Regions from separate parts of the Streptomyces sp. NPDC026589 genome, predicted to be linked through region 3. Evidence: riboswitches for the same ligand, from Rfam matches in the RefSeq annotation. Region 3 holds a riboswitch; each other region holds the start of a gene.
The links. Region 3 has a riboswitch for thiamine pyrophosphate ahead of AB0F29_RS13260 (thiamine ABC transporter substrate-binding protein). Riboswitches for the same ligand answer to the same signal wherever they lie in the genome.

Region 1 (10,360 bases), on a different contig from region 3:
CACCCCCGTTGCGTCGGGGGAACCGCGCCGTTCCGCCGCCCCGTGCCGGCGGTCCTGGCGCAGCGCCCCTTCCGTGGTCATCACTCTGCCGTCCCCGCAGGTGGGGGCCTATCCGCGAAGCTACTCATCTCCGTCCCTGAGTACGGATACTCAGGGCCCCGCGCCGAACCCCATCCGGGTCCCGCGCGGGGTCGTCGCGATCGCCTGCGTGTCGGTCATCCCCCTGGTGTTCACCAGCGGCTGGGTGGCCGCCGTGATCGCGGCCGTGCCGCTGGTGCTCGGCATCGTCACCGTGCTCTTCCTCGCCTCGCGGATCCGCCGCTTCCCGCGCCGCCGGGCCCAGGGCAGGGCCGCGAGGAGAGAAGCCTCGCCGGAGAGGTCGTGCCCCCGGCCTCCCGGCTGAGCTGTCGGCGCCGGTCGATAAAGTCACCGGCATGGCACGAATTGCGGTGATCGGCGCCGGGACGGGCGCGATGGCGGCGGCCGCCCGGCTGGCCGTGGCGGGCGAGACGGTGACGGTCTACGAGCGGTCCGCGAGTTACGGCGGCGCGCTCGGCCGCCATGAGCACGAGGGCTTCGTCTTCGACACCGGGCCCGGGCTGCTGCATCTCCCCGCCGTCCAGCGGGACCTCTTCGTGAAGACCGGCAAGGAGTCGCTGGAGCGGTCCGTGACCCTGACACAGGTCGATCCGGCGAGCCGCCATCTCTTCGCGGACGGCACGGCCGTGTCCCTGCCCAACGCCTCCCGGGCCGGCGTGGCCACCGCCCTCGACGACGCCCTCGGTACGGGCGCCGGGGCACGCTGGAGCGACTTCATGGACCGGGCCCGGGACGCCTGGGACCGTTCGCGGCGGCCGCTCCTGGAGGAGCCCCTGCGGGCGGACCACCAGGTGCTGGGGCGCGATCCGTATCCGGCGGTGCGCCGGCGCCGCCTGCTGCGCGGTTCCCGGCAGGCGGCCACGGTCGCGGAGATCGGCGCGTGGGAGCTGGCGGACGCCCGTCTCGCCGCGCTGCTCGACGGGTACGCGCTGTCCCACGGCCTCGACCCGCGCACCGCCCCCGCGAGCGCCGCGCTGCTGCCGTACATGGAGCAGACCTTCGGCAGCTGGTACGTGATGGGCGGGATGCGCGAGCTGGCGCGGGCGGTGTACGAGCGGTGCGTGGCCCGCAGGGTGCGGTTCGTCTTCGGGGCCGAGGTGGTCCGGGTCGTCGATAAGGACGGCCGGGCGGCGGGTGTGGAGCTGGCGGACGGTGAGGTGGCCGAGGCGGACCGGGTGGTGCTCGGGGTCCGGCCGCGCCCGGGTCTGGTGCCGGGTCAGCAGGTGTGGGGCGGAGGCGATGTGACGGTCCGACCGGGCTCCGGCGCGGGCGCGGCGGGCCGGTTCACGGTGCTGCTGTCGCTGCGCGGGGCCCGGGAGGCGGACGCCGTGCACCGGACCGTGGTGCACGGCGCCGACGGGGCGGCGGAGCAGGAGGCGGTGTTCGGGGGGCGGGTCGCCGGGAGCCCCATGGTGACGGTGCTGCGCCCCGACGATCCGGCGACCCGTCCGGACGCGGAGCACGAGGCGGTGACGCTCACCGCGACGGTGGCTCCGCAGGGGCCGGTCGACTGGCGGGACGCCGGGGTGCGGCAGCGGTTCGCCGAGGTCCTGGTGGAGCGGGCGACGGCGGCCGTCCCCGGGCTGCGGGAGCGGATCCTGCACACCGAGGTCCGCACGCCCGCGGAGACCGAGGACGGGACGGGGGCCGAGGGCGGTGCGGTGCCGCCGCCCGCGCTGGCCGGGGCCGGCGGAGCGTATCTGCACCCGGGCAACCTCACGCGGCTGCCGGGGCTGTATCTCGTCGGCGGCTGGTCGCACCCGGGCGGCGGGCTGGCGCACGCCGGGATGTCGGGGACGCTGGTGGCCGGGCTGGTCGTGGAGGGCGACGCGTTCCGCGGCTCACGCTGATCGGGAGGGGGCTGCGCGTGTGCCGCTGCCGAAGCGTCCCTCCCCCGGCAGCGGCGCGGCCTCAGTAGCGGTACTGCTCGTTCGGGCCGGTGTCGTAGCCGTTGCCGTTGGCGTACGGAGCGGGCGTCGCGGGCTGCTCCGGCGGCATCGGGGGGTACTGCTCGGTGTCGCGCTGCTGCGGGACCCAGACGCCGCCGGGCGGGGTGTCGGCGACGTAGCCCTGGGCGTAGGGGTCGGGGTGGCTCTGCTGCCCGCCCTGGCTGTCGTAGCCGTCGCCGCCATGACCGTAGGCGTCGTGACCGCCGTAGGAGGGGGCTCCGTTGGTGGTGCCGATGTACGGGTCGGAGTAGGCGGCGTAGCTCTGCGGGTCGGTGCCGTAGTCGTAGGTCCCGGCGTAGGGGTCCTGGGCCGGGGGCTGTTCGTAGCCGGTGTACGGGTCGTACGCGGCGTACTGCGGCTGGGCCGAGGGGTCGGCCTCGTGGCCGTGGTCCTGTCGGGCGCTGCCGTTCGCGTCGTAGCCCGTGTTCCCGTACACGCCGTACTGGCCGGTGTCGTCGGGCAGGGGCTGCGGTTCGTAGACGGACTGGGCGGGCGGGCCGGCCGGGGGCTGGTCGTACCCGGGTCCCGTGACCTCCAGGTCCGAGACCTCCAGCGTGGGCTCCTTCACGGCGGCGCCCTCGCTGCCGGCCCTGCGGCGACGGCTCTCCCCCGGACTGCCGCCTATGGCCCAGCCGGTGGAGAAGCCGCGCCGGAAGGACAGCGTCACAAAGGTCTGGCCGGTGGCGAAGGCCAGCGTCCCGACGACGATGACCGGAACGGAGGCCAGCAGCACCCCGACCACCACGCCGAGGAAGCCGCCGAAGGCGAGGAGCCGCCAGCGCAGTCGTGCCTTGTACTGCAACAGCACCTCGCCGAGCAGCCACAGGGCCACCAGACCGAAAGCGATGTAGAGGACCGTCCAGCCCACGCCCGCCCCCTCCTTCGGCCGTAGCCGCGTCGGCGGCGGGTACGACCGGTCACGACTGCTTGTGCAGTCCGAGTTTTTCGTAGATTTCGAGCGTAGCCGTCGAGTTGTTGAGCGTGATGAAGTGCAGTCCGGGCACACCCTCGGACAGCAGCTTCGCGCAGAACTCCGTTGCGAACTCGATGCCAATGGAGCGTACAGCGGCTGGATCGTCCTTGGCTGCGAGGATGCGCTCTTTCAGCGACGCGGGCACGGTCGCGTTGCTGAGCTGGGAGAACTTTTCCAGTTGCTTCACGCTGGTAAGGGGCATGACCTCGGGGATCACCGGCGTTTCGCAACCCGCGGCGACCACACGGTCACGCATCCGGAGATAGTCCTCCGGACGGAAGAACATCTGGGTGATCGCATAATCCGCGCCCGCCCGGCACTTGTCCACGAAATGACCGATGTCCGTCTCCCAGTCGGACGACCGGGGGTGCATTTCGGGAAATGCCGCCACGCCGACGCAGAAGTCGCCCGACTCCTTGATGAGACGGACCAGGTCGGCGGCGTACTTCACCCCCTGCGGGTGCTCGACCCACTCGCCCATCGGATCGCCCGGCGGGTCGCCGCGGACCGCGAGGATGTTCCTGATGCCCGCGTCGGCGTACTGCCCGACCATGTTGCGCAGCTCGGCGACGGAGTGGTTCACCGCGGTGAGGTGGGCGACCGGGGTGAGGGTGGAGTCGGCGGCGATCTGCTGGGTGGCCCGGACCGTCCCGGCGCGGGTGGAACCGCCGGCGCCGTACGTCACGGAGACGAAGCTGGGACGGACCGCCTCGACGCGCCGGAGCGCGTTCCAGAGGTTCCGCTCGCCCTTCTCCGTCTTGGGCGCCCAGAACTCGAAGGAGTACGACGTCTTGCCGGTCGCTAGCAGGTCACGCACGGTGCGCGCGTGATCCGTCCTGGTGGAGGGTGTGCCAAGGGCCATAGGGGGAGGTTAACCAGGCGGTGGACGCTCCCCCAACCGCAGCAACCGACTTTGTCTCGTTTTGCCGGACTGTTGTCCAGCCCTCGGACAAGTGAGACGGGAGGTTCCGCGTCGGCGCGCAAGCCGACAGATGCGTCGGTACGCGGGCCGGCATGCGGGGCGGCGCGACGGTCGGCGCGCTGATCGGCGCGCTGATCGGCGCGCGGAGAATCAGAGCGCGCGGGCCCTGACGCGTCGGGCCAGCTCGGCGGTGGCGGCGGCGGGATCGTCGGCCGCGGTGATGGCCCGGACGACGACGACACGGCGGGCTCCGGCGTCCAGCACCTGGTCCAGATTGCCCGCGTCGATCCCGCCGATCGCGAACCAGGGCCGTGACCCGCCGAGGGAGGCGGTGTAGCGCACGAGGCCGAGGCCGGGGGCGTGGCGGCCGGGCTTGGTGGGAGTGGGCCAGCAGGGGCCGGTGCAGAAGTAGTCCACACCCTCCTGGGCGAGCGCCGCGTCGACCTCGGCCTCGGCGTGCGTGGAGCGGCCGATCAGGCGGTCGGCGCCGATGATCGCCCGGGCGGCGGGGACCGGGAGGTCGCCCTGGCCGAGGTGGAGCACGTCGGCGTCGATGGCGTGGGCGACGTCGGCGCGGTCGTTCACCGCGAGGAGCTTGCCGTGCCGGCGGCAGGCGTCGGCGAACACGGCGAGGTGCTCCAGCTCCTCGGCGGCCTCCATGCCCTTGTCCCGGAGCTGGACGATGTCGACGCCGGCGGCGAGCACCGCGTCCAGGAAGGCGGGGAGGTCACCCTGGCGCTTGCGGGCGTCCGTGCACAGGTAGAGCCGGGCATCGGACAGCTGCTCGCGAGGCGTGGACATGGGTGGGCTCCCCCGTGGTCGTGACGGTGCACGGGCCGCGCCGGGCGGCCCGTGCACCGTTTTCCGTCGTATCGGTTCAGACGGCGAGCGCCTGGGCGCGGCGCTTCACCTCCGTACCGCGATTCTCGCTCAGCGCCTGCGCGGGGGTGCCGGGCAGGGTCGGGTCGGGAGTGAAGAGCCACTCCAGCATCTCTTCGTCGGAATAGCCGTCGTCCCTCAGGAGGGTCAGGGTGCCGGAGAGGCCCTTGACCACCTTGTCGCCGTCGATGAAGGCGGCGGGCACCTGGAGCGCCCGGTTCTCACCACGGCGTACGGCGATGAGCTGGCCATCCCTGACCAGCTGCCGTACGCGCGTCACCTGGACATCGAGCATTTCCGCGATGTCGGGAAGGTGGAGCCAGGCGGGGACGAGAGCATCGGTCTTTGCGTCAATCTCGGTCACAGGGACAAGCGTGCCATCCCGGACCGACAGCCGGTAGCCGGGCCGACCGTACGGGGCGGCCCGGCGGGTCGCCGGTCCGTCACAGGGCGGCGGACTTCAGCGGTGCGGCGGGGTCGGCCACCTTCTCCGGGTCGAGGGCGGCCCCCGACTCGATGAGCCTGCGGCCCTGGGCGAGGTCGCGCGGGCGGCCCACGGCGAGCACGGCCGCCAGCGCGCCGTCGCGCAGCCAGCACACCGACCAGGCGGTGTCCGCCCCGTCGCCGCGCCACACCAGGGTGTCGGCGTCGGCGTGGTGGCCGGCGTACTGCACGAAGCGGCCGAACTGCTCGGACCAGAAGTACGGGACGGGGTCGTAGACGGGGAGCGGCTCCCCGGCCTGTACGGCCATGATCGCGGCAGCCGCGGTGCGTGGGCCCTGGAGGGCGTTGTCCCAGTGGTGGACCAGCAGGCGTGTCCCGTAGCGGGCGGAGGGGAAGGAGGCGCAGTCCCCGACCGCGTACACATCGGGCAGCGAGGTACGCAGGGCGCTGTCGGCGGTGACCGAGCCGTCCGGGCCGAGCGCGACCCCGGAGCCGGCGAGCCAGCGGGTGGCGGGGCGCGCGCCGATGCCGACGACCACGGCCCCGGCGGGCAGGACCCGGCCGTCGTCGAGGACGACGGCCCCCTCCTCGACGCGGTCGACCCGGGCGCCGGTGAGGAGTTCGGCGCCGCTGTCGGCGTACCAGGCGGTCATCGGGGCGGCCACCTCGGCGGGCAGGGTGCCCGCGAGCGGGCGGGCGGCGGCCTCGACGACGGTGACGGCGCAGCCCGCGGCGCGGGCGGCGGTGGCGAACTCCGCGCCGATCCAGCCCGCCCCGACGACGACCACGTCGTGCTGCCGGTCCAGGACGGGCCGCAGCCGGGCGGCGTCGTCGAGGGTGCGCAGCAGGTGGACGCCGGGCACGCCCTCGGCGCCGGGCAGGGTCATGGGCTCCGCGCCGGTCGCGAGGACCAGGGCGTCGTAGGACACCGGCCCGTCGGCGGTGTCCAGCACATGGTCGGCGGCGCGCAGGGCGGTGACGTCCAGGCCGAGGCGCAGGGTGATGTCCAAGGCCTCGAAGTCGACGTCGAAGGCGGAGTCCTCGGCCTTGCCCAGCAGGACGGCCTTGGACAACGGCGGCCGGTCGTAGGGCTGGTGGGGTTCGGCGCCGATCAGGGTGACGGGCCCGGTGAAGCCCGCCTCGCGCAGGGCCACGGCGCTCTGCACGCCCGCCATGCCCGCCCCGACGACCACGACGTGCCGTGCCTGCCGCGCCGTCCGCTGTTCCGTCTGCTCGCTCACCCGTCCACCTTAATCATCTGACAGGTCGTCAGGTAAGGGGGTGGCGGGAAGGAACCCAGGAAGGAACCCGGCAGGGAGCTCAGGAAGGAAGCTGTTCCACCACGCTGGTGCCGCTGCCCTCCTGGGACTCCCAGGCCCACCGCTCCTCCAGCCGCACCCGGCCGTCGGCGAGGTCGACGACCGTGGAGAGGCAGTGCCCGGACGAGGTCGTTCCGTCCCGCTTGAGCTGCACGTAGCGGAAGTCCAGCGCGTCCCCGTCGCGGGTGCCGACGAGATGACCGCGGACCACGTCGCCGCCCGCGTACTCGGCCCAGATCCGGCCGTCCAGCTCGTGGTACGTGAAGCGGGTGCGGGTGCCGACCTGGCCCGGGGCCTGGTCGGCGACGGGTGACAGGACGAGTCCGTCGAGCGAACGGGCCATGGCGGGCGCTCCTCTACTGGCCGGGGGCGGCGGGGTTTAGGGTGGCCAAGGTAGAACACTCGCGGGAGCCCGGACGCACCGGGCTGAGAGGGAGGCTGGCCGGCCTCCGACCGTACGAACCTGCTCCGGGTCATGCCGGCGAAGGGAGGGGCTGGACACCCATGCGCGTCTCGGAGAGAAGCTCCGGATCCGATGTCCTCGTCAAGAGAGGCCCCGGATCCGACGTCCTCGTCATCGGGGGCGGAATCATCGGCCTGGTCACGGCGTGGCGGGCCGCCCAGCGGGGGCTGCGCGTCACGGTCGCGGACCCGGAACCGGGCGGCGGCGCCGCCCAGGTCGCGGCGGGCATGCTGGCCGCCGTCACCGAACTGCACTACGGCGAGCAGATGCTGCTCGGGCTCAACCTCGCCTCCGCCGCCCGCTATCCCTCGTTCGTCGCCGAGCTGGAGGAGGCGAGCGGCCGGGACACCGGCTTCCGGACCTGCGGCACGCTCGCCGTCGCACTGGACTCCGACGACCGGGCGCATCTGCGCGAACTGCACACCCTCCAGGAGCGTTCGGGCCTGGAGTCGGTCTGGCTGAGCGGCCGTGAGTGCCGCCGCCTGGAGCCGATGCTGGCCCCGGGCGTCCGCGGCGGCCTCCGGGTCGACGGCGACCACCAGGTGGATCCCCGCCGCCTCGCCGCGGCGCTGCTGACCGCGTGCGAACGGGCCGGGGTCGCGTTCCGCCGGACGACCGCCGAGCGGCTCACCGTCGCCGGGGGCCGGGCCGCCGGGGCGCTGCTCGGCGACGGTACGGAGTTCGCGGCCGATCAGGTCGTGCTCGCCGCGGGCAGTCTCAGCGGCCGGCTCGCCGGGCTCCCGCCGGAGCTCCTCCCGCCGGTCCGCCCGGTCAAGGGCCAGGTGCTCCGGCTCACCGTGCCCCGGGCGTACGCCCCCTTCCTCAGCCGCACCGTGCGCGCCGTGGTCCGGGGCGGTCACGTCTACCTCGTGCCGCGCGAGAACGGCGAGCTGGTCGTCGGCGCCACCAGCGAGGAGATGGGCTGGGACACGACCGTCACCGCCGGCGGGGTGTACGAGTTGCTGCGCGACGCCCACGAGCTGGTACCGGGCATCACCGAGCTGCCGCTCACCGAGACCCGGGCCGGTCTGCGTCCCGCTTCGCCCGACAACGCCCCACTGCTCGGCCCGACCGCCCTGCCCGGTCTGCTGCTCGCCACCGGCCACCACCGCAACGGCGTCCTGCTGACGCCCGTCACCGGGGACGCGATGGCTGACGTCCTGACCACCGGCGAGCTGCCCGAGACGGCCCGCCCCTTCACCCCCGGCCGTTTCGAGACCGCCGCCCTCGCCGCCCCCGTACTCCAGGAGCAGCCCGTATGACCCAGCAGCACGCCGTACCGGATTCCGGCGCCACCGTCTCCGTACCGGTGTCCGCCGCCACCGTCGCCGTCTCGGTGAACGGGGACGTCCGCGCCGTTCCCGCCGGGACGGATCTGGACGCCCTCGTCGCCACGCTGACCCCGGCCCGCTCCGGGGTCGCCGCCGCCGTCAACGAGAGCGTCGTCCCGCGCGGCCAGTGGGCCGCGACGACGCTCGGCGAGGGCGACCGCGTCGAGGTCCTGACCGCCGTCCAGGGAGGCTGAACATGTCCGACGACGTCTTCACGCTGGGGCCCACCACGTATGGCTCCCGGCTGATCATGGGCACCGGCGGGGCCCCGAGCCTGGAGGTGCTGGAGCGCTCGCTGATCGCGTCCGGCACCGAGCTGACCACGGTCGCGATGCGCCGGCTGGACCCGACCGTGCGGGGTTCGGTGCTCTCGGTGCTGGAGCGGCTCTCCATCCAGGTCCTGCCGAACACCGCCGGCTGCTTCACCGCGGGCGAGGCGGTGCTGACCGCCCGGCTGGCCAGGGAGGCGCTCGGCACCGACTGGGTGAAGCTGGAGGTGGTGGCCGACGAGCGGACCCTCCTCCCCGATCCGATCGAGCTGCTGGACGCGGCCGAGGTCCTGGTCGACGACGGATTCACCGTGCTGCCCTACACCAACGACGATCCGGTCCTGGCCCGGAAGCTGGAGGACGTGGGGTGTGCGGCGATCATGCCGCTCGGCTCCCCCATCGGCTCCGGGCTCGGCATCCGCAACCCGCACAACTTCGAGCTGATCGTCGAGCGGGCCGGGGTGCCGGTGATCCTCGACGCGGGGGCCGGGACCGCCTCGGACGCGGCGCAGGCGATGGAGCTGGGGTGCGCCGCTGTAATGCTCGCCTCGGCGGTGACCCGGGCCCAGGAGCCGGAGCTGATGGCGGGTGCGATGCGTCACGCGGTGGAGGGCGGGCGGCTCGCGTACCGGGCGGGCCGGATTCCGCGCCGTCACTTCGCCCAGGCCTCGTCCCCGGTGGACGGCCGGGCGACGCTGGACCCGGAGCGGCCCGCGTTCTGAGCGCCGGTACGTGTTCGGGGGCGCCGCCCCCGAACCCCCGCTCCTCAATCGCCGGAGGGGCTTGAATCGCGGAACGGCCCCGGCAACGCCCTCGCCCGTCCGGGGTGTCGGCGGCGGCTCGTAGACTCTCGGGGTGGACACGACCCTCCAGGACCCTCTCGTCGGGCAGCTGCTCGACGGCCGGTATCGCGTTGAGGCGCGCATCGCCGTCGGCGGGATGGCCACGGTCTACCGGGCCGTGGACACCCGCCTGGACCGGGTGCTCGCCCTCAAGGTGATGCACCCGGCGCTCGCCGCCGACGTCTCGTTCGTCGAGCGCTTCATCCGTGAGGCCAAGTCGGTGGCCCGCCTGGCGCACCCCAATGTCGTCGCGGTCTTCGACCAGGGCGCCGAGGGCGCGTATGTCTACCTCGCGATGGAGTACGTGGCGGGCTGCACCCTGCGCGACGTGCTGCGCGAGCGCGGGGCCCTGCAGCCCCGGGCGGCGCTGGACATCCTGGAGCCGGTCCTCGCGGCGCTCGGCGCCGCGCACCGGGCCGGGTTCGTGCACCGCGACATGAAGCCGGAGAACGTCCTGATAGGGGACGACGGCCGGGTGAAGGTCGCCGACTTCGGCCTGGTCAGGGCGGTCGGCACGGCCACCGACACGACCGGCTCGCTGCTGGGCACGGTGTCCTACCTGGCCCCCGAGCAGATCGAGCACGGCAGCGCCGACACCCGCAGCGATGTGTACGCCTGCGGGGTCGTGCTCTACGAGATGCTGACCGGCGTCAAGCCGCACACCGGGGAGAACGCCGCCCAGGTCATCTACCGGCACCTCAACTCCGACGTCCCGGCCCCGTCCGCCGTCGTGCCGGGGCTCCCTGTCGCGCTGGACAGCCTGGTGGCGAGCGCGACCGCCCGCAATCCCGAGGTGCGCCCGCACGACGCGGTGCTGCTGCTGGCCGAGGCGCGTGAGGCCCGTGCCACGCTGACCGACGCCGAGCTGGA
Region 2 (10,360 bases), on a different contig from region 3:
CGTCACCATATCGATCGCCTGATCGGTCCTGGGTACGACAGTCCGGTCGTTGGCCTTCGATCGTCGGCGCCCGGACCGGTCCTCGCCGGTCACGGGCCGGATCTCCGGTCCTCGGGATCGCGGCAGGCCCGTGGGGGCGGCCCCCACGGGAGGGCCGACGGCCCGTCACCATGCCTGGGGGTGGCCCTTGACCACGGCATCTAGCACCGCTGTGCCGACCTTGATCGGTTCGGTTCAGCGGGCGTTGAGGTTGCTGGAGGCTGTGGGCACCCATCGGGACGGGGCGCCCGCCAAGCAACTGGCACGTGAGGCGGGGCTTCCGCTCCCGACCGCCTACCACTTGCTGCGCACCCTCACCCATGAGGGCTATCTCCGCCGCGAGAACGGTGTCTTCCTCTTCGGCGCGGCCGCCGAGAACCTGACCGTCGCCCCCGGGGTCCGGAGCCGCCCGCGCCCCGCCTCCGTCGCCGACTCCCTCGGCCGCTGGCGGGACGTCATCGGAGCCCCGGTGTACTGCGCCGTCTACTGCGACGGCGAGATCGATCTCATCGCGGTCGCGGACGCCCCCGACACCCCGGCCGTGGAGGAGTGGGCCTCGTTCCGGGAAACCGCGCACGCGCACGCCATCGGCCAGTGTCTGCTCGCCCAACTCGACGAGCGAGCCCGCGAGGACCACCTCGACCGACACCCCGTGCGCCCTCTCACCCGTTACTCAGTGCGAGATCGCGCCACACTTCTGGAACGGCTGCGCACCCTCCGTCGAGGTGAACCGGTCATCGAACGCCAGGAGTACGCACTGGGGACCGTGTGCGCCGCGATTCCCGTCACGGCCGGTGCCACCATTGCGGCGATGGCCATTTCCGTACCCCTGGACCGGGAAGATCGGTTGCTGCCCGCAGTCGAACAGTTACGTGGCGAAGTCGCCAGCCTCTTGCGTTCGTTCGTGTTCTCTATCAGTATCTGAAAAATCACTCCTTGTGATCTGCTATCGCGTGCACCACGATGGCGTCAATAGGGCCATGGGGGATCATTCCTGGCCAGATTCATCTACTGCGGGGTTGAACGATGCGCGAGTCGGTTCAAGCAGAGGTCATGATGAGCTTCCTCGTCTCCGAGGAGCTCTCTTTTCGTATTCCGGTGGAGCTCCGGTACGAGGTCGGCGATCCGTATGCCATCCGGATGACGTTCCACCTTCCCGGCGATGCCCCTGTGACCTGGGCGTTCGGCCGTGAACTGCTGCTGGACGGGCTCAACAGCCCGAGCGGCGACGGAGATGTGCACATCGGCCCGACCGAGCCCGAGGGCCTCGGCGATGTGCACATCCGGCTCCAGGTCGGCGCGGACCGTGCGCTGTTCCGGGCGGGGACGGCGCCACTGGTGGCGTTTCTCGACCGGACGGACAAGCTCGTGCCGCTCGGCCAGGAGCACACTCTGGGTGACTTCGACGGGAATCTGGAGGACGCGCTCGGCCGCATCCTCGCCGAGGAGCAGAACGCGGGCTGACCGCACGTGCCCCCGATGCCCCGTCACCCCGACTTACGACGACGGCCCCGACCCGTCCGCGCGGGTGCGGCCGTAGCCGCCTGTGCGCCACCGGATCCCGGGCGGTCCGCGGAGACGACCAGCGCGGCGAGCACCGTGGTCACCGGCACCGAGGCGACCAGGCCGATCGATCCGACCAGTGTGCGGACGATCTCCTCGGCGACCAGCTCGCTGTTGGCCACCGTCCCCACACTGCTCTGGGCGATGGAGAAGAGCAGCAGCAGCGGCAGCGCCGCGCCCGCGTACGCCAGCACCAGGGTGTTGACCACCGAGGCGATGTGGTCCCTTCCGATCCGGATACCTGCCCGGTACAGACCCTTCCAACCCATCCGCGGGTCCGCCTGGTGAAGTTCCCAGACGGCGGAGGTCTGGGTGACCGTCACATCGTCGAGCACCCCGAGCGAACCGATGATGACACCGGCCAGCAGCAGACCGCTCATATCGATGTCCGGGTAGAGGCCGTGGATGAGGCCGGTGTTGTCGTCGGTGTTGCCGCTCAGGTTCGCCCAGCCGATGAACAGGGAGCCCAGCAGCCCGATCAGCAGCAGCGAGATCAGCGTGCCGACGACCGCGACCGACGTACGGGCCGTGACCCCGTGGCACAGATAGAGGGCCGCCAGCATGATCGCGCTGGCCCCGATCACCGCCACGACCAGCGGGTTCGAGCCCTGCAGGATCGCCGGCAGGATGAACAGGGTCAGCACGGCGAACGACACGACCAGCGCCACCAGCGCCATCACTCCGCGCATCCTGCCCACCAGGACCACCGCCAGCGCGAAGATCCCGGCCAGCACCGCCATCGGGACCTTCCGGTCCACGTCGGTCACCGAGTACTGGAGGTCGCGCGGCGCGTCGGGGGCGTACGCGACGACCACGCCCTGACCCTCCTTCAGCTGTCGGGGAGCGTCCGGCTGGACCACCTCGACGAACTTCCGGCCCTTGTCGTCGCCGCTGGTCACCTCGATGGTGGCCTTCGCGCACTCCCCCTCCTGCTCGTTGACGGCCTCGCGTCCCGAGGGCGTGGAGGTGTCACCGGTCGGGGGCACCTGCGCGGCGTTGACGTCCGCGCAGTCGACCTTCACGACCTGGACGACCTTGCCGTCCTGGGTCTGCCGGTCGAATCCGACGCCGGTGCGCTCGTGGTCGGGCGCGCCGCCGGGCCAGAACGCGATCAGGCCGACGACGACCGCCGTCGCGAACGGGATCAGCACGGCGGCGATCACCTTGCGCAGGTGCCGGGAGACCGGAGCGGCCGGCCCGTGGCTGTGGGTGTGGCCGTGGCTGTGGCCCTGGGGCGGCTGGGGTGCGGGGTCGCTTTGGGGGGAGGTCACGGGGCGATCATCGCAAGAACGGGAGGCCCCTCTGGTCAGCTCGCCCGAAAGGACGCTAGCGTGGAGGCACCTTTGCACACGCGGGAGCTCGGAGCACCGGGCTGAGAGGGCGCTGATCGCCGTACATCCGTACGGGAACACGCTGCGCCGACCGCCGAACCTGTTACCGGGTAATGCCGGCGTAGGGAGTAGGTCTCATGACCACAGCGGACGCACGCACGCCTGCCTCGAAACAGAACGACGGAACGCCGGACGGCACGACGCCGGGCGGCACGACGCCGGGCGACGGGACGCCGAACAACGAGGCCGGGAAGTCCATCGGCTGGCACAAGGGGTACGTCCAGGGCTCGCGCCCGGACCTCCGGGTGCCGGTTCGACAGGTGCACCTCACCAACGGCAAGGACGTGACGCTGTACGACACGTCCGGGCCGTACACCGATCCCTCCATCGACACCGATGTCCGCCGGGGCCTCGCGCCCCTGCGGGAGAACTGGATCATCGCCCGCGGCGACACCGAGGAGTACGCGGGCCGGCCGGCCCGCCCCGAGGACGACGGGCTCAAGCACACCTCGCCGCGCGGCGGACTGCGCAACCTCGACGCCGTCTTCCCCGGCCGCCCGCGCCAGCCGCGCCGCAGCCGCGACGGACGCCCCGTCACCCAGCTCGCGTACGCCCGACGGGGGGAGATCACCCCGGAGATGGAGTACGTGGCGATCCGGGAGAACGTGGAGCCCGAGGTCGTCCGCGAGGAGATCGCGCAGGGCCGGGCGGTGCTGCCGGCCAACGTCAACCATCCCGAGATCGAGCCGATGATCATCGGCAAGCGGTTCCTGGTGAAGGTCAACGCCAACATCGGCAACTCGGCCGTCACCTCCTCCATCGAGGAGGAGGTGGACAAGATGACCTGGGCGACGAAGTGGGGCGCCGACACGGTCATGGACCTGTCCACCGGCCGCAATATCCACACCACCCGCGAATGGGTGCTGCGCAACTCCCCCGTGCCGATCGGCACCGTCCCGCTCTACCAGGCCCTGGAGAAGGTCGACGGCCGGGCCGAGGAGCTGACCTGGGAGATCTACAAGGACACCGTCATCGAACAGGCCGAGCAGGGCGTGGACTACATGACGGTGCACGCCGGTGTGCGCCTGCCGTACGTTCCGCTGACGGCCCGCCGTAAGACCGGCATCGTCTCGCGCGGCGGCTCGATCATGGCGGCCTGGTGTCTCGCCCACCACAAGGAGTCGTTCCTCTACGAGCACTTCGAGGAGCTCTGCGAGATCCTCGCGACGTACGACGTCACCTACTCCCTGGGCGACGGACTGCGGCCCGGGTCGATCGCGGACGCCAACGACGAGGCGCAGTTCGCCGAGTTGCGCACGCTGGGCGAGCTGAACACGATCGCCAAGCGGTTCGGCGTCCAGACCATGATCGAGGGCCCCGGGCATGTCCCGATGCACAAGATCAAGGAGAACATCGACCTCCAGCAGGAGATCTGCGAGGAGGCGCCGTTCTACACGCTCGGCCCGCTGACCACGGACGTCGCGCCCGCCTACGACCACATCACCTCCGGCATCGGCGCCGCGATGATCGCCTGGTGGGGCACGGCGATGCTCTGCTACGTCACGCCCAAGGAGCACCTGGGACTGCCGAACCGGGACGACGTGAAGACGGGCGTCATCACCTACAAGATCGCTGCCCACGCGGCCGACCTGGCCAAGGGGCACCCGGGTGCGCAGGAGTGGGACGACGCCCTCTCCGACGCGCGGTTCGAGTTCCGCTGGGAGGACCAGTTCAACCTGGCCCTCGACCCGGACACGGCGCGGGAGTTCCATGACGAGACGCTGCCCGCCGAACCGGCGAAGACGGCGCACTTCTGCTCGATGTGCGGGCCGAAGTTCTGCTCGATGAAGATCTCCCAGGACATCCGGCGTCAGCACGGTGGTTCGCAGGAGGAGATCGAGGAGGGCATGGCCGAGAAGTCGAAGGAGTTCGCGGCCGCCGGCAACCGGGTCTACCTGCCCATCGCCGACTGACGCGGGCCGGCCGCCGGGCCTTCCCCGGCGGTCGGCTTCTCCGCGGGACCGAGGCCGGATCCGGCCAGGAGCGTATGGGTGTTCTATGGCTTACCGAGCAACTACGGCCACTTCAGGCTGTTTTGCCCCGGTTGGTTACCTTGTCAAGCGACAGTATGGATACAGTCGTGTGGCAGCTGTATGTACGTTTGGCCCGCAGCTCACCTGCGCTTGACCCTTTCCTTATCTGTGGCTTACTTTCCGGCTTGCTTGGCTTGAAATTGGCGCCCCCTCGGATCGGGGGCCGGGGAGGGAATCACAGTGAACTGGTACCTGGACGTACTCAAGAACTACGCAGGCTTCAGCGGACGCGCGCGCCGCAAGGAGTACTGGATGTTCGTGCTCTTCAACTTCATCATCGGCGTGGTGCTGTCGGTGCTCGGCATGGCGATCGACACGCAGATCCCGTACTACCTCTACCTCGCCGCGGTCATCGTTCCGTCGCTGGCGGTCATGGTGCGTCGTCTGCACGACACCGGCCGCTCGGGCTGGTGGTTCTTCATCTCGTTCGTCCCGCTGGTCGGCGCCATCATCCTGCTCGTCTTCCTCGCCTCGGAGGGCAAGCCGGAGGCGAACCAGCACGGTGCCAACCCGAAGCTGGCTCCGGCCGTCTGACCGACAGCTCCGGTACGTTCCGGAGCACCGCGAGGCCGGGCGCGGCACACAGCCGCCCCGGCCTTCGCCGTACCCGGACCTCACTCCGGCCGGTGCTCCGGTCCGCCGAAGTCCGGGCTCGAGAAGTCGGGGCTGGTGAAGGTCGGCCGGGGACCGGCCGCCGGCCCGTCGTCCGGGCCGGAGAAGTCCGGCCTGCTGTACCCGACCTTCGGGATGCGGTTGGGCGAACGGTGCGGGGTCCGTGCGGCGGGCCCCGCGGTCGGGTCGGCCAGGGCGTCCCGGAGGAACGGGAGGATGCCGCGCTCCAGCAGGGCGTGGCGCCACGCCTCCCTGGCCCGTGCGACGTCCTCCGGTAGCTCCTGCTCCTCGTCCTCGGCGGCCAGCGACGTCGCACCGTTGCGGAGCGCGGTGACGAGCAGCCCGACGGCCGCGACCAGGATCGCCGCGGCGGCGACCGCGGCGAAGAACCACCCGGCCGCGACCATCGTGCCGCCGAAGGTCACCGACGGGCCGACCGCCTTCACCAGATAGCCGACGAGCAGGAAGATGACGGCCGCGGAGCCGGCCAGCAGCGGGGTCAGGACGGTGATGACCGCGCCTATGCCGGCGCCCGAGCCGGCCGCCGTGCTCTGCGGCCCGTCCGTGGCCGGGCCGCCGTCGATCCCCTCCGCGGCCGCCGCGCGGCGCAGTTCGCCGCGGGCCTTCACGTAGTGCTCGTACTCGGTGGCCGCGGCCGCGGTGATCAGCGCCGTGGCGCTGAGCGCCATGGTGCGCAGTTGTTCGGTGTTGAGCCGGTCCCCGACGCCCTCCAGGTCCGGGCGTTCATGAGCGTGGCGCAGTGCGTCGCCCAGGATCCGCTCGTACTCGGGTCCGTCCTCGGCCAGCAGGTGCGGAGCGCTTGTCATCTGCATCCCCCGATGCTCCGTCGGTGCCCGGCTGCCCGCGTGGAGACCGGGCGATCGGGCGGAAACGGAGGAGAGCCTGCCACTGATACGCCGATGGTAGAGCGCTCACGGCACGGGGTGACAGGGTGTTTCCAGAATTGGGCCCGGTGACGGGCCCGTCGATCGGCGAGGTCGGCGCAGGCGGAACCTGAAGCGCCTTCCCCGCCGACGGTCAGTCATGCAGCGGGAGTTGAACCACCAACAGCTTTCCGGCCATGGTCACTCCGCCGTCCATGGCGATGGCGAGGTCGTCCGCGTACACGTGCGGGCCGTTGATCACGGGCCCCGCGCCGTCCTCGCCGTCCTCGGTGCCGACCTCGCCCAGGAGGTAGGGAATGGGGCTGTGACCATGGACGACGCGCTGTCCGCCGTACGTCGTCAGCAGCTCGCGCACCGCCTGGGCGCCGCCCTCGTCCCGGAAGGCGAACCGCTTGGTGAGCTTGCGGAAGAGGTCCCAGCACTCGTCGGCGTCGTTGCGCGTGAGAATGGCCGTGATCGTGTCATTGACGTCCTCGATGGTGGACCCGTAGTCGAGGTAGGCCGTCGTGTCGGAGTGCATCAGCAGATGGCCGTCCTCCTCGACGACCGCGTCGAGCCGGGACATCCACTGGAGGTGGACGTCCTGGAGGCGCTCCATGTCGGTCTTCTGGCCGCCGTTGAGCAGCCAGGCGGCCTGGAAGGTGGCGGTGCCCGCCCCGGAGTTGACGGGAGTGTCGGCGAACCGCTTGGCGCCGATCAGCAGCAGTTCGTGGTTGCCCATCAGGGCCTTGCAGTAGCCGCCGGCCGCCGCCGCCTCGGCGGAGAGCCGCATGACGAGGTCGATGACTCCGATGCCGTCGGGCCCGCGGTCGGTGAAGTCGCCGAGGAACCACAGACGGGCGTTGCCCGCGGCCCAGTTCCCGTCGGCGTCGATGAGGCCCTGCGCGCCGAGGGCGGCGATCAGCTCGTCGAGGTAGCCGTGGACGTCGCCGACGACGAAGAGCGGGCCGCGGCTGTCCTCGGCCACGGGGCGCGGCTCGGGAACGGTCTGCACCTGGACCGTGTCGCCGCGACGGATGACCGGGAGGTCCCGCTCGGTCGGGGTGTAGCCCTCCGGCTGCTCGCCGCCCACGACGGCGTTGCCGGGATGCGGCGGCCGGGGCGGGGCGGGAGCGCGCGGCGGCACTGCCGGGGGCACGGAGGCGCCGGGCGCCGGAGGGTTCGGTTCCGGCGCCCGCGGTGGCACCGGGGAAGGAGGCGCCGCCTGCGCTTGCGGTGGCACGGGCGTCTGCGCATACGGCGGAACCCGGAAGTCACGCAACGTCGCCGTCCGCACCACGGGTTCCTGACCGGCCCCCTGAGTCATCGACCCCTCCACCACCGTCGCGCCGCCGTACACCTGACGGGCCTTGCCTGGTAGAGGTGGTCCGCGGTGTCGTGCGCCCATCATAGGAATGCGGATCGACCTGTGTGACGCACCAGGGGTGGTGAATCCGGGCGCACGCTCGGTTCACCGGCTGATTAGTCCGAAAAGAGATGATCAGTCCCCGCTGGGGGAGCGTGGCGCGCTGACCGTGGTGCGCGGTGGACGTCGTTGCGAGGAGGTCCGGACGATGAGCTCCGTCGGTATGACCTGCTCCACCGGCCCGTCGTGCTCGACCCCTTCGATGGCGTCGATGAGGAGCTGGACGACGGCCGTGCCGATGCGGCGGGGCTTCAGCGAGAGCGTCGTGATGGGCGGCTCGGTGGCCGCGTACACGGTGGACTCGCTGCAGCAGACCAGCAGCAGGTCCTCGGGGACCCGCAGTCCGTAGCGGCGGGCCGCGGCGAGGAGGTCGGTCCCATTGGGGTCGAAGAGCCCGTAGACCGCGTCGGGGCGGTCCGGGCGGGCGAGCAGCCGGTCGGCGGCGACCGCTCCCGCGCAGGGGTCGTGGGCCGGGTAGGACTCGTAGACGGGATCCTGGCCGACCCGCTCGCACCAGTGGAGGTAGGCGGTGGTGGACAACCGGGTGTACGTGTCGGTGGTGTTGCCGGTCAGCAGGCCGATACGGCGGGCTCCGGCGGCGGCGAGATGGTCGAGGAGGTCGAGCACGGCGGCCCGGTGGTCGTTGTCGACCCAGGCGGTGACGGGGAGCGTCCCGGCCGGGCGGCCGTCCGAGACCACGGGCAGTCCCTGGCGGACGAGTTCGGTGACGACCGGGTCCTGGTCGGAGGGGTCGATGACGACGGTCCCGTCGAGCGCGACGTTCGACCAGACGTCGTGCCGGGAGGTGGCGGGGAGGATGACGAGGGCGTAGCCGCGGGCGAGCGCCGCGGAGGTCGCGGCTCTCGCCATCTCCGCGAAGTACGCGAATTCGGTGAAGGTGAAAGGTTCATTCCCGTACGTGGTCACGGTCAGGCCGATCAGGCCGGACTTGCCCGTACGGAGGGTTCGGGCCGCGGCGGAAGGGCGGTAGCCCAGGCGCTCGGCGACCTCGCGGACATGGCGGCGGGTGGCGTCCGGGAGCCTGCCCTTGCCGTTGAGCGCGTCGGAGACGGTCGTGATCGAGACTCCGGCCGCGGCGGCCACATCACGGATCCCCGCCCGTCCTGGCCGGCCGCTGCGCCGGGGGGTCTCCGTCCGGCTCACCTGGTGCTTCCCTGCTGCTGTCATGGCGAGCCGATAGTAGGGCTCCGAGGGGTGGTCGGTCCGGTCGCATATGCACACGTTGACAGGCACGTTTCTGCAAGGTCACAGCCCATCAGAATCCTTGTAATGCAAGGGAGTTGGCTGCTCTTGCATAGCTGTTTCAGGTACTGGAGGGCGGCAGCCTGCTGTATGTGCGATGTCTCGAAGAGGTCTCAACTCACCACTTCGGGGGACGCGCGCCACGGCGCGAGCCACCAGCGCGCGCCGGAACGCGAAACGCTCCCCCCTCGGGAGGGGCTCGGACCGGCCCCGCATGACGCCCCATTCCCGGGCACTGCGGTCGATTTCCCGCTCGGGCCATTCGCAGCGGGGCCCAATCCTCTTAAGGTGTGCAGTATTGCTGTGAACAGACGGTCGAGGAGGACCTGCGGTGAGCGAGACGAGCCCCAAGCTGCGCGCCGAGCTGGACGGCGTTCCCGCCTATGTGCCGGGGAAGCCGGCGGCGGCCGGCGGACCGGTCGCGTACAAGCTGTCCTCCAACGAGAACCCCTTTCCGCCGCTGCCGGGGGTGCTGGAGTCGGCGCTCGCCGCCGCGGGGAACTTCAACCGCTACCCGGACATGGCGTGCACCGGCCTGATGAACGAGCTGGCCGACCGCTTCGGTGTGCCCCTGGCGCATCTCGCCACCGGCACCGGGTCGGTGGGGGTGGCCCAGCAGCTGCTTCAGGCCACCTCCGGACCCGGCGACGAGGTCATCTACGCCTGGCGGTCCTTCGAGGCGTACCCGATCATCACGCAGGTCAGCGGCGCGACCTCGGTGAAGGTCCCGCTGACCGACGGCGAGGTGCACGACCTCGACGCGATGGCGGAGGCGATCACCGACCGGACCCGGCTGATCTTCGTCTGCAATCCCAACAACCCCACCGGCACGGTGGTGCGCCGGGCCGAGCTGGAACGGTTCCTCGACCGGGTGCCGAGCGATGTGCTGGTGGTGCTCGACGAGGCGTACAAGGAGTTCATCCGCGACGCCGAGGTGCCGGACGGCATCGAGATCTACCGGGACCGGCCCAACGTGGCGGTGCTGCGGACCTTCTCCAAGGCGTACGGTCTGGCCGGGCTGCGGGTCGGCTTCGCGGTGGCCCACGAGCCGGTGGCCGCGGCGCTGCGCAAGACCGCGGTCCCCTTCGGGGTGAGCCAGCTCGCCCAGGACGCGGCGGTGGCCTCGCTCCGCGCGGAGGACGAGCTGCT
Region 3 (10,360 bases):
GAGCGCCGGGCGCGGGCTGTCCGCCTCCAGCTTGCCCGGCCCGCCGCCCCTCTGCCACGCCGGTCAGGGGGTCAGCAAGGCCGGGTCAGGGGGTCAGCAGTCCCGCGAGGGTGTCGTACGCCCCCTCCCACCCCCACGCCTCGCGGACCCACGCCCGGCCCTTCTCCCCCATCGCCCGGGCCCCCTCCCGGTCCCGCAGCAGCGCCACGAGCCGGTCCGCCACGGCGGCGACGTCGCGCCCGTCGACCACATGCCCCGTCTCCCCGTCCCGTACGGTGTCCGGCGCGCCGCCCGAGTCGCCGACGAGGACCGGCAGCCCGGCGGCGGCGGCCTCCAGGAAGACGATGCCCAGCCCCTCCACCTCCAGGCCCCGTCTGCGGGTGCGGCACGGCATCGCGAAGACGTCGCACGCCGCGTAGTGCTCCGGCATCGCCGCGTGCGGCTGCCCGCCCGCGAGGACCACCGCGTCCGCGACCCCGGTGTCCGCGGCGAGCCGACGCAGGGGCCGGGCGTAGGGCCCGTCTCCGGTCAGCAGGAGTACGGCGCCGGGTATGGCGCGCCGCACGGCGGGCAGGGCGCGGATCAGGGTGTCCTGGCCCTTGCGCGGGACGAGCCGCGCCGCGCAGAGGATCACGGGCCGCCCGCCCAGGCCGTACCGCTCGCGGACGCCGCCCGCCCGAGGGCGTATGCCCTCCCCCGCCCCGGACCGTACGGCGTCGCGCGGCCACTCCCGTACGGCATCGTGCGCCGCTTCCCTTACGCGGAACGCCTCCGCGTCCACCCCCGGCGCCAGGCGCACCATGCGGCGGGCGGCGGCCGGGCCGAGTGCGGCGGCGATGGGTGCGCGGGTCGCCTCGCCCAGATAAGTCACGGTGTCGACGCGGTCGCCGATCCGCCGGAGCAACGTCCGCGCCCCGGGCGTGCGGGCCCACCACACCTCGTGCCCGTGCGTCGTGGCGACGGCCCGCCGCACCCCGCTCTCCCGGCGCAGCCGGTCCGCCAGCAGCCCGAGCGGGGCGGCGGCCCCGAACCAGACGCTGTCGCAGCCGTGGCGACGGGCGATCTCCACCGCACGGGCGGCGACGCGCGGGACCGGGAGCAGGGTGCGGGCCGGGTCGCGGACCACGAGGTGGGGCAGGGCGGCGTCATGGGCGGCCGCCCCGGGTTCGGCGGAGGTGTAGACGACGACGGAGTCCGTGGGGAACCGGCTGGTCATGGCGTGGACGAAGGTCTCGATGCCGCCCTGGCGCGGCGGGAAGTCGTTGGTCACCACGAGGGTGCGGCGGCGCGTCATCGGGAGGCCTGCTTCCGTCCGTGTACGAGTACGCGTACGGGGTCGATGACGAGTCCGCGCACCCGTTCTCGTAGGCCGTGGGAATGGGCGGACCGCTGCCGGGCGAGGACCCAGGCCGCAAGGACCAACGGGTGCACCAGATAGCCGAACCGGCTCGCGGGCATGAACGCGATGGCCAGGAGCAGTCCGAGCGCGAGCCGCACGGCGGCGGCCGACGCCGTCGCCGGCGGCCGGACGAGCAGGGAGACGGCGAGGAGCAGAGCGCTCACCCCGAGCAGCAGGAGAGCCAGGGTCCGGCCACCGGGGACCTGGGTGGCGAGCAGATGGCCGGGGAGCGGGCTGGCGGCGGATGAGACCGCTCCGGTCAGCCCGAGGGGGAAGTCGACGACATGGGTCCGGAAGGCCCCCAGGTCGCGCAGTGCGGCGGGCAGGACAAGCGCGACGGCGGTGAGCAGGGCGGCGAACCCGCAGCGCAGGGCGGCGCGGCTCCCCCGGCGGCCGTCGTCTTCGAGCACGGCGCCGGCCCCCGGACGGCCGTCGTCTTCGATACCCCGTCGGCTCCCCCGGTGTCCGTCGCCGGAGGCCGTGGCGAGCAGGGCGAGGGCCACCGGCACCGCCGGCCACGCGGTCCACTTGAGGGCGGCGGCCAGACCGAGCGCCAGCCCGGCCCGGCCCGCCCACCCCCGCCCCGCCCAGGCCAGCCCCAGGCACATCAGCCCGGCCACCGGCAGATCGACGCCGCCGACCGCGAGCGGCAGCGCCACCAGGGGGCAGGCGGCGAGCCATCGGGGCGCCTCCCGGCGGGCCCCCGCCGGGAGGGCGAGGGCGAACGCGCCGAGGAAAGCGACGCCCATCCACAGCCGGGGGTCGGTGAACGGTCCGGGCCCGGCCACCGCCTCCGGTATCCCGAAGGCCGCCATACCGGGGAGGTACGGGTTGAAGTCCTCGGGCACGGTGGGCCGTTCGAGATAGGGCGTGCCCTCGGAGAGCAGGAGCCCAGCCGAGCGGGCGACGACGTCCACCTCCAACTGCGCCCGGCCCACGGCGAAAAGCACCAGCAGGGGCAGCAGCACCGCGCCGGTGACGGCGACCGCCCCGGCCGTGCGGCGGCTCCGACCGCGGCCCGCGAGCACCGCGGCGGCCGTGTAGCCGAGTGTCGCGGCGGCGCCCCAGACCCGGTGCGGGCCGAGCGAGGAGAAGGTCCCGAGCGCCAGGGCGGTGGCCGCGCAGAACGCCCACCAAGCCGCGTCACCGGGCCGCGCGGGACGGTCCCGGTGCAGGTCGGAAGGGGCGGGGAGCGCGAAAGTGGCCATGCGTCCGAGGCTAGGAACGGGCCGTTCACGGAACGTCACACCACCGTCCGGTCCTTGAGGTCAACCCGTGGCATGAGACGGCTCCGCGAACTCCACCCCTGCTCCGATGCGCCGGCCCGTCGGGTGGCGAACAATCGCCGTATGACGCGAACCGTCCCGCCGGACCGTCCGGCCACCGCCACCGCTACGGCCACCGCCACAGCCACCGCCGACGTCCTGACGGCGGGCCGGGGCATCCGGCGGCGACTGCGGCACTGGACGGCGGAGCCCGCGTACGCCTGGCTGACCGGAGGAGCGCTGACGCTCTTCGCGGTCGTGGAGCTGGCCGTCGTACCGGGTTCGGCGATCACGGCCTTCGGGGTGCTGGTCTGCACGGCCTCGCTGGCTCTGCGGGCGACGCGGCCCGCCGTGGGGTTCCTGACCGTGGGCGCGGCCCTCCTCAGCTTCGCGACCGACGGCAACATGGCGTACGCCACCATCGCCGGGTCCTTGATCGGCTGCTACACGCTCGGGCGGCACCGGGTGCAGCATCCGGCGGTGCTCGTCCTGGCCGGTTCGCTGGCCGCGCTGTCCGTCAATCTGGTGCACATCGACCGGTGGGCGCGGGACGGCTCCCCCGGGCTGCCCGCGCTCCAGGGCACGGACAGGTTCAGCCTGGGGCTGTACGCCGAGACGCTGGTGCTGACGGTGATGGTCCTGGGTGCGGTGAGCACGGGCGACGCGGTGCGGGCGCGCGAGGAGACCCGGCACACCCGGGCCGCCGCGCAGTCCCGGCTGCTGGCGATGGAGCGGCGGCAGGCGGCCGAGGCGGAACGGGCCGCGATCGCAAGGGAGTTGCACGACATGATCGCCCACTCGGTGTCGGTGATCGCGGTGCGGGCCGAGAGCGCCACGTACACGACGCCGGACCTCTCGCCCCCGGCGCGGGACGCCTTCCAGGAGATCGCGGGCACCGCGCGGTCCTCGATGACGGAGCTGCGGCGGCTGCTCGGAGTGCTGCGGACGGGCGACGGCGCCGAAACGGCGCCACTCACCGCCCCGCAGCCCTCGCTGGCCGGTCTGGAGGACCTCCTCGGCCAACACCGGGCGGCGGGCGGTGCAGCCGAGCTACGGGTCACCGGCGAGCGGGCGCCACTGCCCGCGTCCTGGGAGCTGTCGGCGTACCGGATCGTCCAGGAGGCGCTGACGAACGCCCGACGGCATGCCCCGGGTGCGCACACGATCGTGGAACTCCACTACCGCCCGGGCCTGTTGACGGTCCGCGCGACGGACGACGGGCCGGGCCCCGATCTCTCCGGCGGCTCCGGACGGCCGGGGCACGGACTGGTGGGCATGGCCGAACGAGCCGCCCTGCTCGGCGGTGGTCTCACCACCGGCCGGAGCCCGGCCGGCGGCTTTCTCGTGGAGGCGGAACTGCCGTGGTGATCCGGGTGCTGGTGGCCGATGACCAGGCGGTCGTGCGGACGGCGTTCTCCGGCCTGCTGAACACACAGGACGACATCGAGGTGGTCGGAGAGGCGGAGGACGGCGAGCAGGCCGTGCTCAGGGCGGCCGAACTGCGACCCGATGTGGCGCTGTTGGACATCCGCATGCCCAGGCTCAGCGGCATCGACGCGGCGCGCGGCATCGTCGCGGCGTCGGGCGGGGCGACGAGGGCACTGATGCTGACGACGTTCGGCCTGGACGAGTACGTGTTCGACGCCCTCGCCGCCGGAGCCAGCGGATTCCTGCTCAAGGACGCGACCTTCCCCGAGCTGATGCACGCGGTACGGGTGGTGGCGGGCGGCCACGCCCTGCTGGCTCCCGAGATCACCGGGCGGCTCATCGCCGAGTTCACCCGCCAGCGGGTCAGCGCTCCCCCGCCGCGCTCGATCGACGGACTGACCGCGCGCGAGGCGGAGGTGCTCGTGCTGATCGCGCGGGGCCTGTCCAACGCGGCCATCGCCGACCGGCTGACCATCACCGACCACACGGTGAAGACCCACATCAACCGGCTGTTCGCGAAGATGGGACTGCGGGACCGGGCGCAGGCGGTCATCCTGGCGTACGAACTGGGGCTGGTGGTGGCGGGGACACAGGCTCCCTGAGTCCTTAGGAGGCGTCCGCCCCTGCCGCCAGCACCACCGTCTCCGCCGCGTCGAAGCGGACGCCCACGACCGCGCCCTCGTCCGGGGTGTCCCGCAGGGCGCACTCGGCCTCCAGCACCGGCGCGTTCTCGGGCGCCAGGCGTACGGTCACGTGGTTCCCCCGGAAGGTGCGGACGCCGACCGTGCAGCGCAGACCGTCCTCGGGAGCGCCGATCAGGACCCCGGCGGGCCGGACCAGCAGATCCACCTCGCCCTGCGGGGAGCCCTCGGGCACCGGGACCTTGCCCCAGGGGGTGGCGGCGGCCCGGCCGGTCACGGTCGCCCCGGTGACGTTGTCGAAGCCGAGGAACCGGGCGACGAACGCCGAGGCGGGGCGCTGCCAGACGTCCAGCGGGCCGCCCTCCTGCGCGATCCGGCCGTCCCGCATCACCACGACCCGGTCGGCGAGCGCGAACGCCTCGCCCTGGTCGTGCGTGACGGCCAGCACGGTGGTACCCAACTCCTGGAAGAGGGTGCGCAGTTCGACGACGAGCCGTTCGCGGAGGCTGCGGTCGAGCTGGCCGAGCGGCTCGTCCAGCATCAGGAGCTTCGGGCGCGGGGCCAGCGCGCGGGCCAGGGCGACACGCTGCTGTTCACCGCCGGACAGCGCGGCGACCGCGCGGCGTTCGGCGCCGGGCAGACCGACCAGCTCCAGCAGTTCACGAACCCGCCGCACGGCCTCGGTCCGCCCGACGTCGTGCATCCGGAGCCCGAAGGCGACGTTGGCGCCGACGTCCCGGTGCGGGAAGAGCTGGTGGTCCTGGAACATCAGGCCGAGGCCGCGCCGGTGCACCGGGACGCCGCTCTGGTCCTGTCCGGCCAGCAGGACCCGGCCGCCGTCCATGGGCTGGAGCCCGGCCACGGCCCGGAGCAGGGTGGACTTCCCGCTGCCGCTGGGACCGAGCAGGCAGACGATCCGGTGGTCGGCCACCTCCAGGTCGACAGCGTCGAGCGCCGTCCGCTTCCCGAACCGCACGGTGGCTTCCCGCAAGCTCAGCATCTCTTCAGAACTCCCCGGATCGGTCGGTGCGGATACGTTCGAGGAGCAGCAGCGACACCGCGCACACCAGCATCAGAATCGTGCTGAGGGCCATCGCCTGCCCGTAGTTGAGCTCCCCGGACCGGCCCAGCAGCCGGGCCACGGCGACCGGCAGGGTCGGGTTGTCCGGCCGCGCGATGAAGACCGTCGCGCCGAACTCCCCCAGGGAGACGGCGAAGGCGAAACCCGCCGCGACCAGCACCGCCCGCCGCACCAGCGGCAGATCGACCTCCCGCCAGGCCCGCAGCGGGGAGGCCCCCAGCACGGCGGCTGCCTCCCGCAGCCGGTCGTCGACCGCGCGCAGTACGGGCAGCATGGTCCGTACGACGAAGGGGACGCCGACCAGGGCCTGGGCCAGCGGGACCAGGATCCAGGAGGTGCGCAGGTCGAGCGGCGGCTCGTCCAGGGTGATCAGGAAGCCGAAGCCGACGGTGACGGCGGACACCCCGAGCGGCAGCATCAGCAGCGCGTCGAAGCCGCGGACCAGCGGCCCGGCCCGCCGGGTCAGGGCCGCCGCCGCGAGCCCGCCGACGACGAGCGCGATGAGCGTCGCGACGAGCGCGTACCGCAGGGAGTTGCCGACGGCCTCCAGCGGTGGGACCAGGAAGGTGGAGGAGCCGCCGGACCCGGCCGACTGGAGGGCCCGGTAGTAGCCGAAGCCGTACCCGCCGGATCCGCCGGCTCCAGCAGCGCCGTCGAAGGAGCGCTCCACCAGGACCCCGAGCGGCAGCAGGATCAGCAGCAGCGCGGTGAGCAGGACGCCGCCGAGCAGTGCCCACTGTCCGGGGCCGCGCGGCCTGCGGGAGGTCCGGGCCGGGTCGACCAGCTTCAGCGCCCGCTCCCGGCGGCGTACGGTCGCGGCGTGCACGGCGAGGATCGCGCCGACCGCGGCGAACTGCACCAGGGTCAGCACGGCGGCCGTCGGCAGGTCCAGCAGCTGCGCGGTCTGCCGGTAGATCTCCACCTCCAGGGTGGAGTAGGCGGGCCCGCCGAGGATCTGCACGACGCCGAAGGAGGTGAAGGTGAAGAGGAAGACCATCAGCGCTGCGGCAGCGACGGCCGGGGCGAGCGCGGGCAGCGTCACCCGGCGGAAGGCCGCGAACCGTCCGGCGCCGAGCACCCGGGCGGCTTCCTCCTGCCGGGGGTCCAGCTGGGACCAGAGCCCGCCCACCGTCCGTACGACCACGGCGTAGTTGAAGAAGACGTGGGCCAGCAGAATCGCCCACACGGTGGTGTCCAGGCGGACGCCCCACAGTTCGTCGAGGAGTCCGCCCCGGCCCAGCAGCGCCAGGAACGCGGTGCCGACGACGACGGTGGGCAGCACGAACGGCACCGTGACGACCGCCCGCAGCAGCTGCTTGCCGGGGAAGTCGAACCGGGCGAAGACGTACGCCCCGGGCAGGGCGATCAGCAGGGTGAGCGCGGTCGAGGCGAGGGCCTGCCAGGTGGTGAACCAGAGGACGTCGAGGATGTCCGGGCGGGCCAGCACCTCGCCGATCCGCCCGAACTGCCAGTCGCCCCCCGCCTTGAGCCCGCGGCCGACGATCGCGGTCACGGGATAGGCGAAGAACACCGCGAAGAACGCCACGGGCACGGCCATCAGGCCGAGCCGCAGCGCGGCCCCGCGCCGCCCGGTCCTGTGCCGTTCCCGGTCGGCCCCGGCGGTCTTCGCCCCGGGCTCTACTTCAGGACCAGCGACTGCCACGACTGGATCCACTGCTCACGGTTGGCGGTGATGTTCTCGGGTGCGACGGTGGGAGGCGTGTCGATCTTCTCGCCGAACTTGGTGAACAGCTCGGGGAGGGCAGCGTCCTCCACGACCGGGTTCACGAACATGTTCAGCGGCATGTCCTCCTGGAACGTCTTGCTGATCATGAAGTCCAGCAGTGCCTTGCCGCCCGCCTCGTTCTTCGCCCCGGTCAGCAGCCCCGCGTACTCGGTCTGCCGGAAGCACGTGCCGGTGGCGACCCCGGTGGGGGCCTCCTTGGGCTGCGGGTCGGCGTAGAGCACCTCGACGGGCGGGCTGGAGGCGTAACTGACGACGAGCGGCCGGTCGGCGTTGGCCTTCTTGCCGCCCGCGGAGCCGGAGAACTCCTCGTTGTAGGCCTGCTCCCAGCCGTCGACGACCTTGACGCCGTTGGCCTTCAGCTTCTTCCAGTACGCCTCGTAGCCGTCCTCGCCCTGGGCTGCGATGGTGCCGAGGAGGAAGCCGAGGCCGGGCGAGGAGCTCGCGGCGTTCTCGGTGACCAGGAGGTTCTTGTACGCGGGCTTGAGCAGGTCGTCGAAGGTCTTCGGCGGGGCGAGCTTCTTGTCGGCGAAGTACTTCTTGTCGTAGTTGACGCAGATGTCGCCGGTGTCGACGGGCGTGACCCGCCTCTTCTCGTCCGTCTGCGTGTCCGCCGCGACCGTGTCCAGGCCCTTGGCCTCGTACGCGGTGAACAGACCGTTGTCGAGGGCGCGGGAGAGCAGGGTGTTGTCGACGCCGAAGAAGACGTCGCCGCGCGGGGAGCCCTTGGTGAGGATCTCCTGGTTGAGCGCGGCCCCGGCGTCGCCGCTCTTGAGGATCTCGACCTTGTAGCCGGTCTCCTTCGTGAACGCCTTCAGCACCTTGTCCGAGACGTTGAAGGAGTCGTGGCTCACCAGGGTCACGGTCTTGGAGCCGGGGCCCATGGACTCCCCGGAGCCGGCGGAACCGTCGTCGCCGCACCCCGCGAGCACGGTGACGCCGAGAGCGGCGGCGAGCACTGTCGCCGCGTACTTCGTGGTGGTGTTCATGTGATTCCTCCTGGAGATGACCAGGAAGAGACGCGGCCCCGCCCGCTGTCCGGCGAACCGGAAGCGGGCAGGGCGCAACAGCTTGAGTAAGGTCCGAACTTCCTACCCGGAATGACCCGGGCGAGGTTCAGAGGGTCTGCGGCCAACCTGTCCTTGGTGCCGCACTCTCAGCGCTGTGGCGCTCCCCTGTCGGAATATGAAGTTGATTTCGGGCCCAGGCTACACCGGCGGATTTCGGCCGCCCGGGCGGGAGAGGCCAAGGGCTACGGGACAGCCCTCAGCGCTCGGAGGCCGCGAGCTGCCCGCAGGCCCCGTCGATCTCCTGACCGCGGGTGTCCCGGACGGTGACGGGCACGCCGTGGGCTGCGATGGCCTCGACGAAGGCCTTCTCGTCCTCGGGCCGCGAGGCGGTCCACTTCGAGCCGGGCGTGGGGTTCAGCGGGATCAGGTTGACGTGCACCCGCTTGCCCTTGAGCAGCCGGCCGAGCCGGTCGCCCCGCCAGGCCTGGTCGTTGATGTCCCGGATCAGGGCGTACTCGATGGAGATCCGGCGGCCGGACTTCTCCGCGTACTCCCAGGCGGCGTCCAGCACCTCGCGGACGTTCCACCGGGTGTTGACGGGGACCAGGGTGTCGCGCAGTTCGTCGTCCGGGGCGTGCAGCGAGACGGCGAGGCGGCACTTGAAGCCCTCGTCGGCGAAGCGCAGCATGGCCGGGACGAGGCCCACGGTGGAGACGGTGATCCCGCGCTGCGAGAGGCCGAGACCGTCAGGCTCCGGGTCGGTGAGACGGCGGATCGCGCCGACCACCCGGTTGTAGTTGGCGAGCGGCTCGCCCATGCCCATGAAGACGATGTTGGACAGCCGCGCGGGCCCGCCGGGCACCTCGCCGTCGCGCAGGGCGCGCATACCGTCGACGATCTGGTGCACGATCTCGGCGGTCGACAGATTGCGGTCGAGGCCGGCCTGCCCGGTGGCGCAGAAGGGGCAGTTCATACCGCAGCCGGCCTGCGAGGAGATGCACATCGTGACGCGGTCGGGGTAGCGCATCAGGACGGACTCGACGAGCGTCCCGTCGTGCAGCTTCCACAGGGTCTTGCGTGTGGTGTCGTCGTCGCAGCTGATGTGCCGCAGCACGGACATCAGGTCGGGGAACAGCGCCTCGGCCAGCTTCTCCCGCGATCCGGCCGGGATGTTCGTCCACTCGGCCGGGTCGGCCGCGTACCGCGCGAAGTAGTGCTGCGAGAGCTGCTGGGCGCGGAACGGCTTCTCACCGGTCGCGGCGACCGCTTCCTTGCGCTCGGCGGGCGTGAGGTCGGCGATGTGCCGCGGCGGCTTCTTGGATCCGCGGGGCGCGACGAAAGTGAGTTCTCCGGGCTTAGGCATGGTTCATCCAGTGTCGCAGACACGACGAGGTGCCCCGGGTCATCACCCGGCTCAGCGGTCATCACCCAGCTCAGCGACGCCCCGGGCCGGACGGTGCCGGTCGTGGATGGTGGTTGTGGGTCGGTCGTCGGCAGCCCTCCGACGGCCCACGGGCGGCCCGGCCCGTGGCCCCGTCCGCAGGTCAGGGCCGTCGGTCGGCACTGTCGGCGGGAACCTTACCGACGGCCAAGAGGTGCGAGCTGGCGGCGAGGAGTTCCGGGTACGGCTCCGCCATGCGGGCCGCGTCCATGGCTGACGCGATCAGCTCAGCCGTGGGACCTTCGCCCGGCTGCTGTTCCGCCGCCTTCACCAGCGACCAGGCGGGGCCCTCGATGCCGAAGACCTGCACATCCTCCAGCCCGGAGGCGACCAGCTCCGCCACCAGCTCTT

Region 1: linked by a shared signal. The riboswitch ahead of thiO (glycine oxidase ThiO) and the one ahead of AB0F29_RS13260 (thiamine ABC transporter substrate-binding protein) in region 3 are both predicted to bind thiamine pyrophosphate.
Region 2: linked by a shared signal. The riboswitch ahead of thiC (phosphomethylpyrimidine synthase ThiC) and the one ahead of AB0F29_RS13260 (thiamine ABC transporter substrate-binding protein) in region 3 are both predicted to bind thiamine pyrophosphate.

What each region holds. Positions count from the first base shown of each region.
Region 1 is NZ_JBEZYG010000002.1:280,802-291,161, reverse strand. Features, by position in the region: gene AB0F29_RS04325 (hypothetical protein) at 209-403, shown strand; gene AB0F29_RS04320 (NAD(P)/FAD-dependent oxidoreductase) at 435-1,949, shown strand; gene AB0F29_RS04315 (hypothetical protein) at 2,011-2,916, opposite strand; gene metF (methylenetetrahydrofolate reductase [NAD(P)H]) at 2,966-3,883, opposite strand; gene thiE (thiamine phosphate synthase) at 4,094-4,744, opposite strand; gene AB0F29_RS04300 (Rv2175c family DNA-binding protein) at 4,821-5,186, opposite strand; gene AB0F29_RS04295 (FAD-dependent oxidoreductase) at 5,266-6,507, opposite strand; gene AB0F29_RS04290 (hypothetical protein) at 6,587-6,928, opposite strand; TPP riboswitch at 6,980-7,092, shown strand; gene thiO (glycine oxidase ThiO) at 7,090-8,310, shown strand; gene thiS (sulfur carrier protein ThiS) at 8,307-8,573, shown strand; gene AB0F29_RS04275 (thiazole synthase) at 8,576-9,370, shown strand; gene pknB (Stk1 family PASTA domain-containing Ser/Thr kinase) at 9,504-10,360, shown strand, end outside.
Region 2 is NZ_JBEZYG010000009.1:28,247-38,606, forward strand. Features, by position in the region: gene AB0F29_RS17120 (helix-turn-helix domain-containing protein) at 188-964, shown strand; gene AB0F29_RS17125 (SsgA family sporulation/cell division regulator) at 1,066-1,503, shown strand; gene AB0F29_RS17130 (YibE/F family protein) at 1,527-2,873, opposite strand; TPP riboswitch at 2,944-3,078, shown strand; gene thiC (phosphomethylpyrimidine synthase ThiC) at 3,071-4,906, shown strand; gene AB0F29_RS17140 (DUF805 domain-containing protein) at 5,207-5,560, shown strand; gene AB0F29_RS17145 (hypothetical protein) at 5,641-6,471, opposite strand; gene AB0F29_RS17150 (metallophosphoesterase) at 6,677-7,849, opposite strand; gene AB0F29_RS17155 (LacI family DNA-binding transcriptional regulator) at 8,024-9,136, opposite strand; gene hisC (histidinol-phosphate transaminase) at 9,543-10,360, shown strand, end outside.
Region 3 is NZ_JBEZYG010000006.1:277,127-287,486, reverse strand. Features, by position in the region: gene AB0F29_RS13290 (glycosyltransferase family 4 protein) at 86-1,294, opposite strand; gene AB0F29_RS13285 (hypothetical protein) at 1,291-2,607, opposite strand; gene AB0F29_RS13280 (histidine kinase) at 2,749-4,032, shown strand; gene AB0F29_RS13275 (response regulator transcription factor) at 4,026-4,694, shown strand; gene AB0F29_RS13270 (ABC transporter ATP-binding protein) at 4,699-5,733, opposite strand; gene AB0F29_RS13265 (iron ABC transporter permease) at 5,738-7,372, opposite strand; gene AB0F29_RS13260 (thiamine ABC transporter substrate-binding protein) at 7,453-8,547, opposite strand; TPP riboswitch at 8,629-8,745, opposite strand; gene rlmN (23S rRNA (adenine(2503)-C(2))-methyltransferase RlmN) at 8,825-9,931, opposite strand; gene AB0F29_RS13250 (methyltransferase domain-containing protein) at 10,113-10,360, opposite strand, start outside.